DNA from 4 places in the Halobacillus sp. AWH4_228 genome. Region 2 is predicted to be linked to each of the others. Evidence: riboswitches for the same ligand, from Rfam matches in the RefSeq annotation. Region 2 holds a riboswitch; each other region holds the start of a gene.
What was found. A riboswitch is a leader RNA that binds a small molecule or an ion and turns the genes downstream of it on or off. The one in region 2 is predicted to bind S-adenosylmethionine.

Region 1: another riboswitch for S-adenosylmethionine. It lies ahead of ACXADP_RS06180 (methionine ABC transporter ATP-binding protein); the one in region 2 lies ahead of ACXADP_RS04550 (acetyl-CoA C-acyltransferase).
Region 3: another riboswitch for S-adenosylmethionine. It lies ahead of ACXADP_RS00175 (methionine biosynthesis PLP-dependent protein); the one in region 2 lies ahead of ACXADP_RS04550 (acetyl-CoA C-acyltransferase).
Region 4: another riboswitch for S-adenosylmethionine. It lies ahead of ACXADP_RS19595 (PLP-dependent aspartate aminotransferase family protein); the one in region 2 lies ahead of ACXADP_RS04550 (acetyl-CoA C-acyltransferase).

Annotation. Positions count from the first base shown of each region.
Region 1 is NZ_JBSWTE010000001.1:1,258,116-1,260,315, reverse strand. Features, by position in the region: gene ACXADP_RS06185 (methionine ABC transporter permease) at 1-389, opposite strand, end outside; gene ACXADP_RS06180 (methionine ABC transporter ATP-binding protein) at 382-1,407, opposite strand; SAM riboswitch class I at 1,486-1,599, opposite strand; SAM riboswitch class I at 1,764-1,864, opposite strand; gene ACXADP_RS06175 (TlpA family protein disulfide reductase) at 1,963-2,200, shown strand, end outside.
Region 2 is NZ_JBSWTE010000001.1:920,144-922,343, reverse strand. Features, by position in the region: gene ACXADP_RS04555 (lactonase family protein) at 1-415, opposite strand, end outside; SAM riboswitch class I at 818-922, shown strand; SAM riboswitch class I at 991-1,098, shown strand; gene ACXADP_RS04550 (acetyl-CoA C-acyltransferase) at 1,170-2,200, shown strand, end outside.
Region 3 is NZ_JBSWTE010000001.1:34,071-36,270, reverse strand. Features, by position in the region: gene metC (cystathionine beta-lyase) at 1-39, opposite strand, end outside; gene ACXADP_RS00175 (methionine biosynthesis PLP-dependent protein) at 36-1,151, opposite strand; SAM riboswitch class I at 1,255-1,365, opposite strand; gene ACXADP_RS00170 (DUF4385 domain-containing protein) at 1,474-1,920, opposite strand; gene glsA (glutaminase A) at 1,910-2,200, opposite strand, start outside.
Region 4 is NZ_JBSWTE010000001.1:3,800,957-3,803,156, forward strand. Features, by position in the region: gene ACXADP_RS19595 (PLP-dependent aspartate aminotransferase family protein) at 1-1,164, opposite strand, end outside; SAM riboswitch class I at 1,298-1,406, opposite strand; gene ACXADP_RS19600 (trans-sulfuration enzyme family protein) at 1,483-2,200, opposite strand, start outside.

The DNA.
Region 1 (2,200 bases), 340 kb from region 2:
GCCTTCGCTGCCTCTACGACACCTTTTTCCACTTCCTTCAATGCAATCTCAACAAGTCTCGCGTAAAACGGAGCTCCTCCGATAATTAACGCCGGAAGGGCTGCGTTCGGACCGCGGATCGTTCCAATCAAGAAGTCTGTAAACGGGAACAGAAGCAGGATCAATATAATAAAAGGAATGGCACGGAAAATGTTTACGACAGAAGCTGTCACTGCATTGACCACTTTGTTCTGCCAGAGCCCTCCCGGACCAGATAAATAAAGCAGCAGGCCGAGCAGAATCCCGAGGATAAATGTGCCGGCTACGGAAATCAGAGTCATATACAACGTTTCATTTGTTGCTGTAATCATGTCTTCCATGCGTACGTTTGGCAGTAATCCATTAAGCATCCGGGTTCACCTCCACTTCCACAGAAGTCGAGCGTATATATTCGATTGCCCGGGCTGCTTCCTCATCGTCTCCTTCAAACTGAACAAACATCGTTCCGTAAGCTCCTTTTTGCGTCTGCGTGATCTTCCCGTGAAGAATATTCACATCCAGGACGAACTTCCTGGAGACCTCACTGATCAGCGCTTGGTTGGTACTCTCTCCTACAAAATGCAGCCGGACAATTTTTCCGGACTGGTACTTATCTTTGATCAATTTCAGAGAGTGCTCTTTTTCCTGATCACCCATCACCTGATCGACGAATTTCTTCGTCACTGGCTGATCTGGATGAAGAAATACGTCCAGAACATCTCCCTTTTCAACGATTTTCCCCTGCTCCATGACTGCCACCTGATGACAGATCTTACGAATGACATGCATTTCGTGAGTAATCAAAACTATGGTCAGTCCGAGTTTTTCATTGATGTCTACAAGAAGATCCAATATGGAGTCTGTCGTTTCCGGATCCAGAGCGGATGTCGCTTCATCACAAAGGAGGACTTTCGGGTTGTTGGCCAGCGCCCTGGCAATTCCTACACGCTGTTTCTGTCCACCACTCAACTGGGATGGGTAGGAGTTTCCTCTGCCGGATAAACCGACCAGATCGATCAGTTCGTTCACTCTTTTGCTCCGTTCTTCCTTTGGTACACCGGCAATTTCCAACGGAAAAGCGATGTTATCATAAACCGTTCTGGACCAAAGCAGGTTGAAGTGCTGAAAAATCATTCCGATATCCTGGCGGGCGATACGCAGTTTATTCTTACTGAGGCCCGTTAAATCCTGATCACCGACGTGGATGCTGCCCTCTGTTGGATCCTCCAGTCGGTTCAACAGCCGGATAAAAGTACTTTTACCCGCTCCACTATAACCAATGACACCGTAGATTTCCCCTTTATTTATTGTAAGGCTTAAGCCATCAACAGCTTTCACTTCCCGATCCTTCGTTTGAAAAACTTTAGAAAGATCCTTAATTGTAATCATGATGTGTTCCCTCCCATTCAAAAAACGCCATTCTGTTCGAGAACAGAATGGCGTTTCAATAACAATGTATCTTCTGTTCTCTCATCTGTCAGAGCTGTTATGCTCTGCAGGATTTGGCACCTTGACAGGTCGGTTACACCTGCTGGTTGCCGGGCATCGTAGGGCCAGTCCCTCCGCCACTCTGGATAAGAGATTTTAGCTTATTAAATTATTACTGCTTTAATTCATTTCATAACTACAAAGTGGATTTTAGCACTCTGCCACCAGCGTGTCAACATAAATGAGCTACTTTTCAGAAAAGAAGAACATCTGGATATGCAAAAAAGTCTCTCCTAAAATAGAAGAGACTTTAGTGGATCTCATCTATCAAAGCTTTACGCTCCGCAGGATTTAGCACCGTGCTTTTGCCGGTTGCCGGGTTTCAAAGGGCCAGTCCCTCCACCACTCTGGATAAGTTATGATGTCGCTGTGAAATTATATGTTATGTTAGCATGGAGTCTATACGGACGTCAAAGATAATAATCAGGTATATTTTTACAGTAAGGAGATGAAATCATGAAGGAACGTGCTCCTCAATTTGAGCTTTCTTATATAAATCAGCCCTCCACCTATCGTCTGAGCGACCATTTCGGAAAGGTGATCGTCCTGACTTTCTGGGCATCCTGGTGTCCTGACTGTGGGAGAGACTTACCTAAAAAAGAGCAGCTCTTTGAAACGATGGACAAAGAAAAAGTGGAGCTGGTTACGATTAACGTTCCCGGTCGTGAACGCAGCCCTGATGCCGGAAAGGAAT
Region 2 (2,200 bases):
GACCGGTCCCTTCATGCTCCACGATAGAAACTGCAGGATTCAACGATCCATCTTCATTCGTCAGGTAGGAGACCACTTCTTTTGTATGATAGTTAGCCGTGACAACATTGTTGTTCAAATGATCCACACTCACGTGGCACGGTGGAGATCCTGCAGCTGTCTGAGCGTTCAATTTTGTGAGTTCTCCCGTTTCTGCATTGATAGAAAAGGACGTGACACCGCCGTTTTCCCCGTCTTTGGAAACTGCATAAAGATTCTTTTGATCGTCACTCACGGTGACGTACGTAGGGTTCTGCAATTCTGCAGCCAGCTGAACATTTTTCAGTTCCTTAGCGTCTGTATCCAGGGTGAACTGATAGACGCCTTTACTTTCCTGTTTGGTGTACGTACCGATGTAACCAACATATTCCGGCATAGTAAAACTCCTTTATTGAATAGTATCAGTAATTACCATACCCATTATCTCATAAAGACAAAAGAGGCTGAATCATTATCCATTTATGAATATCGAAAGTTATTAAAATCTCTGCTCATAGATCTAAAAGCAGCTCTACCTGTAAGGTATCATCTAATCAGTGAAACGTTAGGTATCCGCAGGAACCATCGGAGAATGGCTGATGGATGAATTGATAGGTGCCTTCATTTTTCTCGTGAAATCCCCTTAGAATTGAAAGAATCGGCAAACCCAGCTGTCAAAGACATTCGCACGTTTACCACCAGTCACAGAATACAATTAATTTTCTCACTTTTCTATAAAATGCATTGACACCTTTCCTTCATACTGCTAACATGGCACTTAACCAAATAAAGGAAGAACATCTTATCCAGAGAGGTGGAGGGACTGGCCCTGTGAAACCCGGCAACCGCTATATTGATAGCAAGGTGCCAAATCCTACTGAGTGAATGCTCAGGAAGATAAGAGATGCCCACAATCTCTAACCTCTCTATCTTTGATAGAGAGGTTTTATATGTTTCCAATTGAATACCTATTTCTTATCCAGAGAGGCAGAGGGACTGGCCCGTTGACGCCCGGCAACCATCAAGCAACAGCTTGAAAAGGTGCTAATTCCTGCAGGAGATGATCCTGGAAGATAAGAAGAGCCGAGAGCCCTCTTCTTATTTTTGTGAAGAGGGCTCTTACTATTATAAAAACAGGAGTTGTTCCATAAATGACGACAGTACTTCTAGACGGCATCCGCACCCCCTTCGGTAAGTGGAAAGGGGCCTTGAAAAAGAAATCCGCAGCAGAACTTGGGTCTCATGCGCTGAGCGCTCTATTAGAGAGAAATCCGGACGCGAAACAAGCCGATGGTGTCCTGCTCGCCCAGGTGATTCAGGCCGGGGGCGGCCAAAATCCTGCGAGACAGGCCGCTTATCAAGCGGGGGTGGATATCGCTACACCCGCCATCACACTGAACAATGTTTGTTTGGGAGGTATCGCTACAATTACCGACGCCTCCCGCAGGCTCCGATTGAATGAAGGAGAGCTGTACATCGTCGGTGGATTCGACTCGATGACGAACGCTCCTCACACCGCTCCTGTCCGGGCTTCTAACGGACTTGGTCACAGCCTGCTGAAGGACACCTTACTGAACGACGGGTTGTGGTGCGCCTTGAGTGATGTGTCGATGGGAGCTCTCACCGATGAGAAGAACCGCTCCTTCGACATCAGCCGGGAGGAACAGGATGAATACGCCGCCCTTTCCCAGCAGCGGGCAGCGGACGCTCAGAAAAATGGTTGGCTGGAGCCGGAAATCGCTCCTTTTACTGAACGACTCGCAGAAGATGAAGGCATCCGTAAAGGGACGACAGCCGAAAAATTATCAAATCTCTCTCCCGCCTTTTCACGCGAAGGCACGATCACCGCAGGCAATGCCTCTCAAATGACGGATGGCGCGAGCGTTGGGATCGTTACCACGAAGGAAAAGGCGGAAGCCCTCGGCCAACAGCCGCTGGCGGAAATCATCGACTGGTCAGAGATTGCCGGACCGGATCCGAGTTTACAAACGAAGCCATCACAGGCCATTCAGAAGCTGTTAGACAAACACCAGTTGACCACGGACGATATCGATTTGTTTGAAATCAATGAAGCCTTTGCCAGTGTCGTGATTGCCAGCTGCCGGGAGCTCGGAATTGATTATGACCGCGTCAATGTGAACGGCGGCGCGATCGCTCTCGGCCACCCGTTAGGCGGGACAGG
Region 3 (2,200 bases), 890 kb from region 2:
GTTGTGAAGCAGGCGGGTCTGCAGGGAATGGGTATTCATTGGACGGATTCCTCCTTAGGTAATTGACTCAAAGTAGATTGAAGATCTCTCAAAAGATCATCGATGTGCTCCACGCCTACGGAAAAACGGAGCAGTTTATTGCACACGCCGTAGCGGACGCGTTCTTCTTCAGGGATATCGGCGTGGGTCTGGGTGGCGGGGTAGGTGATGAAGCTTTCCACACCTCCGAGACTTTCCGCGAAACTGATTAAATTCAATCCTCTTAGAAAAGGATCGATCCAGGCTTCTTCCTTTAGTCGGAAGGACACCATGCCGCCTTTTCCTGGGTAGAAAATATCACTCACACATGGATGATCCTCCAGGAATTGAACGACGGCTTTCGCGTTGCCTTCATGCTGCCTCATTCGTAGAGGCAGGGTTTTCATGCCGCGCATGACGAGCCAGGAGTCAAACGGCGACAGGACAGCTCCGGATGTATTTTGATGAAAAGCGAGCTTTTCGCTGATGTCTGCGCCTTTACTGACAAGCAGTCCGGCCAGAACATCGTTATGTCCGGCCAGGTATTTCGTCGCGCTGTGAATGACGACGTCTGCTCCTTCCTTCAGCGGCTGCTGGAGAACTGGTGTATAAAGGGTGTTGTCGACTATCAGCAGGAGGTCTTGTTTTTCTGCTAGTCCGGCCATCTGCCTGATGTCGGTTTGGTGCATGAGCGGATTTGTCGGAGTTTCAATGTAAACGGCTTTCGTACGTTCGGTCACATAAGAAGGCAGGTCATTCAGCTTTTCGTTTTCCAGGTAGGTAAACTGCAGACGGTAACGCTCCTTCATATGTTCAAATAAGCGGTAGGTCCCTCCATATAAATCTTCGGATACGAGAATTTCATCTCCTTCGCGGAAAAGAGAGAGGACGGTCTGGATGGCGGACATTCCGGAACTGAAGGCAAAACCTGCATCACCTTCTTCGATATCGGCGATGGAGGCTTCCAGGATTTTTCTTGTCGGGTTGCCCGTCCGCGTATAATCAAACCCTGTAGATTCCCCGAGCCCTGGGTGCCGGTAAGGGGTGGAAAAGTAAACCGGTGGGTTGATCGCTCCATACGGTTCGTTCCGCTGGTTTCCTGTCTGGACGAATTTTGTTTCCGTGTGACACATAAAAATACTCCTTTCGTTTATGAACCGATCAAGAGAGGAAGCAGTGTGAAAACAAAAAGGACGCCTTCTCTAAGAAGAAGGCGTCCTGGATATCCAAGGCTTCTTCTTATCTTTCAAGTTGATCAACAACTTGCTGGAGTTAGCACCCTTCTGGTCGATACCAGGGGTTGCTGAGGCTTCACAGGGCCAGTCCCTCTGCCTCTCTTGATAAGAATATAATTGTAAGTTCATGTAAATGTTGATGACTACTCTACACTACTCAGAAAGTTTTGACAATATGCATGCGGAAGATTTTCCAATTTTTAATCGGAACGTCCTGATTTTATCCGTATTCCTTTTGGTGGGCCCGTTTTTTCTCAAGGTATTCTTCATCTTCGCGGACTTTGATCCATTTCTCTTCGAAAATCCGGGCTGATTCTGCTTTTTCCTCATCTATATCCCGGTCATTGATATCTCCATCGTCATCGTATTTTTTTCCGCCTTTATAATTGGCGTACCGTCGCGAGCGTGTATACCCCATCTGGAGGAATTTACGGGCCATATCCATGCCGACAAAATCATCGTTTTTCTTATACTCTTCGAACATGGCGTAGATTTTTTCTGACGACTCTTTTGCGATCTCAGGTGTTTTGAAGCGCCAGTGCTGCAGAATTTCACTTTTGTAGGGCTCGACGAGAAGCACCCCCTGTTCTCCGCGCCCGACGCGGTATTTTCCGGGTTCTTCTCTGAAATCAATGGAATCAAAATCCAGATCGTAATCAAAAGGCATGGTCCTTCGTCCTTTCTGTATTTTCTATGCCGAACATATTTAATTTCAGGTCCCTGGACATTTTTTTGATCAAAGCGCCGCCGGCTGTACTGTTTCCCTTTTCATCAATGGCAGGGCCGACGACACCGATGCCCATTCTTCCAGGAACCGTACCGATGATGCTCCCGGATACTCCGCTTTTACACGGGAATCCAGCTTCGACTGCGTAGTGACCGGAGGAGTTGTACATCCCGGAGGTCATCATGATGGCTTTTACGGTTCTTAGGTGGTGGGCAGGAAT
Region 4 (2,200 bases), 2.9 Mb from region 2:
CTGGTGGGTCGTAGACGCCGGGTGGATGATCAGAGATTTCGCATCGCCGACATTGGCGACATGGGACCACAACGAGATGTTGTTGATCACCTGACTCCCAGCTTCTCTGCCTCCTTTGATTCCAAATACGACAATGGAACCGTAGCCGCCCTCTAAATATTGATTGGCCAGTTCATGGGCCGGATGGTTTTTCAAGCCGGGGTAGGAAACCCACTCCACATCGGGGTGTTCCGCCAAGTATTCAGCCACTTCCCGGGCATTATCTGAATGACGTTCCACCCGCAAATGTAGCGTTTCAAGTCCCTGGAGCAGAAGGAAAGCGTTCTGCGGACTGAGGCAGGAGCCAAAGTCACGAAGCAGCTGAACCCTGAGTTTTGTAATGTAGGCGAGCGTGCCGAAATCGGCTGTATAAACGATCCCGTTGTAGCTCGGATCCGGCTCTGTGAAAACAGGGAACTTTCCATTGCCCCAGTCAAACTGCCCGCCGTCGACAACGACGCCGCCGATAGCTGTTCCATGGCCACCAATCCATTTCGTGGCCGAATGGACGACAATGTCAGCTCCGTGTTCAATCGGACGGCACGTGTAAGGTGTGGCAAACGTGTTATCGACGATCAATGGAACCTGATGTTCATGGGCAATGGCGGACACCTTCTCAAAATCAAGCACGTGAAGACTCGGGTTGCCGATGGTCTCAGCGAAGACGGCCTTCGTATTCTCATTGATGGCCTGTCTGAAATTGTCCGGATCGACCGGGTCAACAAAATGAACATTAATGCCATACCGCGGTAAAGTGTTGGCGAATAAATTATAAGTTCCGCCGTATAAATTGGATGCTGCCACGACTTCATCTCCTGCACCAGCTACATTCAAAATGGCCAGTGCAATGGCGGACATGCCTGAAGCCGTCGCTACCGAGGCTACTCCGCCTTCCAGAAGAGCCATGCGTTTTTCGAATACGTCCACCGTCGGATTTCCGAGCCGGGAGTAAATATTCCCCGGTTCATCGAGGGCAAAAAGGCTCTGGGCGTGATCGGTATCATGAAACACATAGGATGTGGTCTGGTAAATCGGAACGGCCCTTGAACCGGTCGTAGGATCTGGTGACTGTCCACCGTGCAGAGAAATGGTATCAATATCGTAGCCTTCAAAAGAGTTGGTCATTGTATGGCCTCCTAAAGTTTATTATTCTCATCATTTTAATCAGTTTTAAAAAGAAACTGGTCCTTACAGCGTCTTTATCCATGCAAAAAGCCCTCTTCCATATAAGAAGAGGGCTGAACGTGCTGATATCCTCCTCTTATCTACCAGATCCATGATCTGTAGGACTTGGCACCTTTTCAAACCGATGTTTGAAGGTTGCCGGGCTTCACAGGGCCTATTCCCTCAGCCGCTCTTAATAAGAGTACTAGTTATTTAATTTTGATTATGTTGTGAATTATAGCTGACCATCTGCATCAATGTCAATAACATTCTGAATTTTTATTTTATTGAAGCGTCAATGGTTCTTTTCAGCTGATGAATGATATCTTCATCGCTCTCAATTCCTATGGATAAGCGGATGACGTAATCGTTCACTCCGATTTTTTCACGTTCAGTTTCTGACAGAGCCCTGTGCGACGTACGGACAGGGTAGGACACAGTTGTCTGGACACCAGCGAGTGTCGGTGCAATTTTGATCCATCCAAGAGATTTGAAAAAGGCTTCCACATCCACGCTCTCATTGAGCTCGATGGTAACAATCGCTCCATGACCACGTTCAGATACGTATTCAGGATAAAACACCTTTTTAACCCCAATATGCTCCCGAAGTGCCTCTGCAACACTTTTTGCATTCGCAGACTGTTGTTTCATCCGGAGTGCAAGGGTTTTGGCTCCTCTCTGGGTCAACCAAGCTTCAAACGGACTTAAATTTGCTCCAAGAGTCACGATTTTCTGGGCTGCTTTGGAAATCAATGCTTCCGAACCGGCAAGGACGCCGCACGTGACATCACTATGACCGCCTATGTATTTCGTTGCACTGTGCACAACAAGGTCCACTCCATACTGATAGGGCTGGACAAGATAGGGGGTGGCGAATGTATTATCCACCATCGTCTTTATGCCGTGTTTTTGAGCGAGACTGCTCAGACCTTTCAAGTCTTCCACGCGTAGGAACGGGTTGGAAATCGATTCCGTATAAAGCAGATGGGTATGAGGC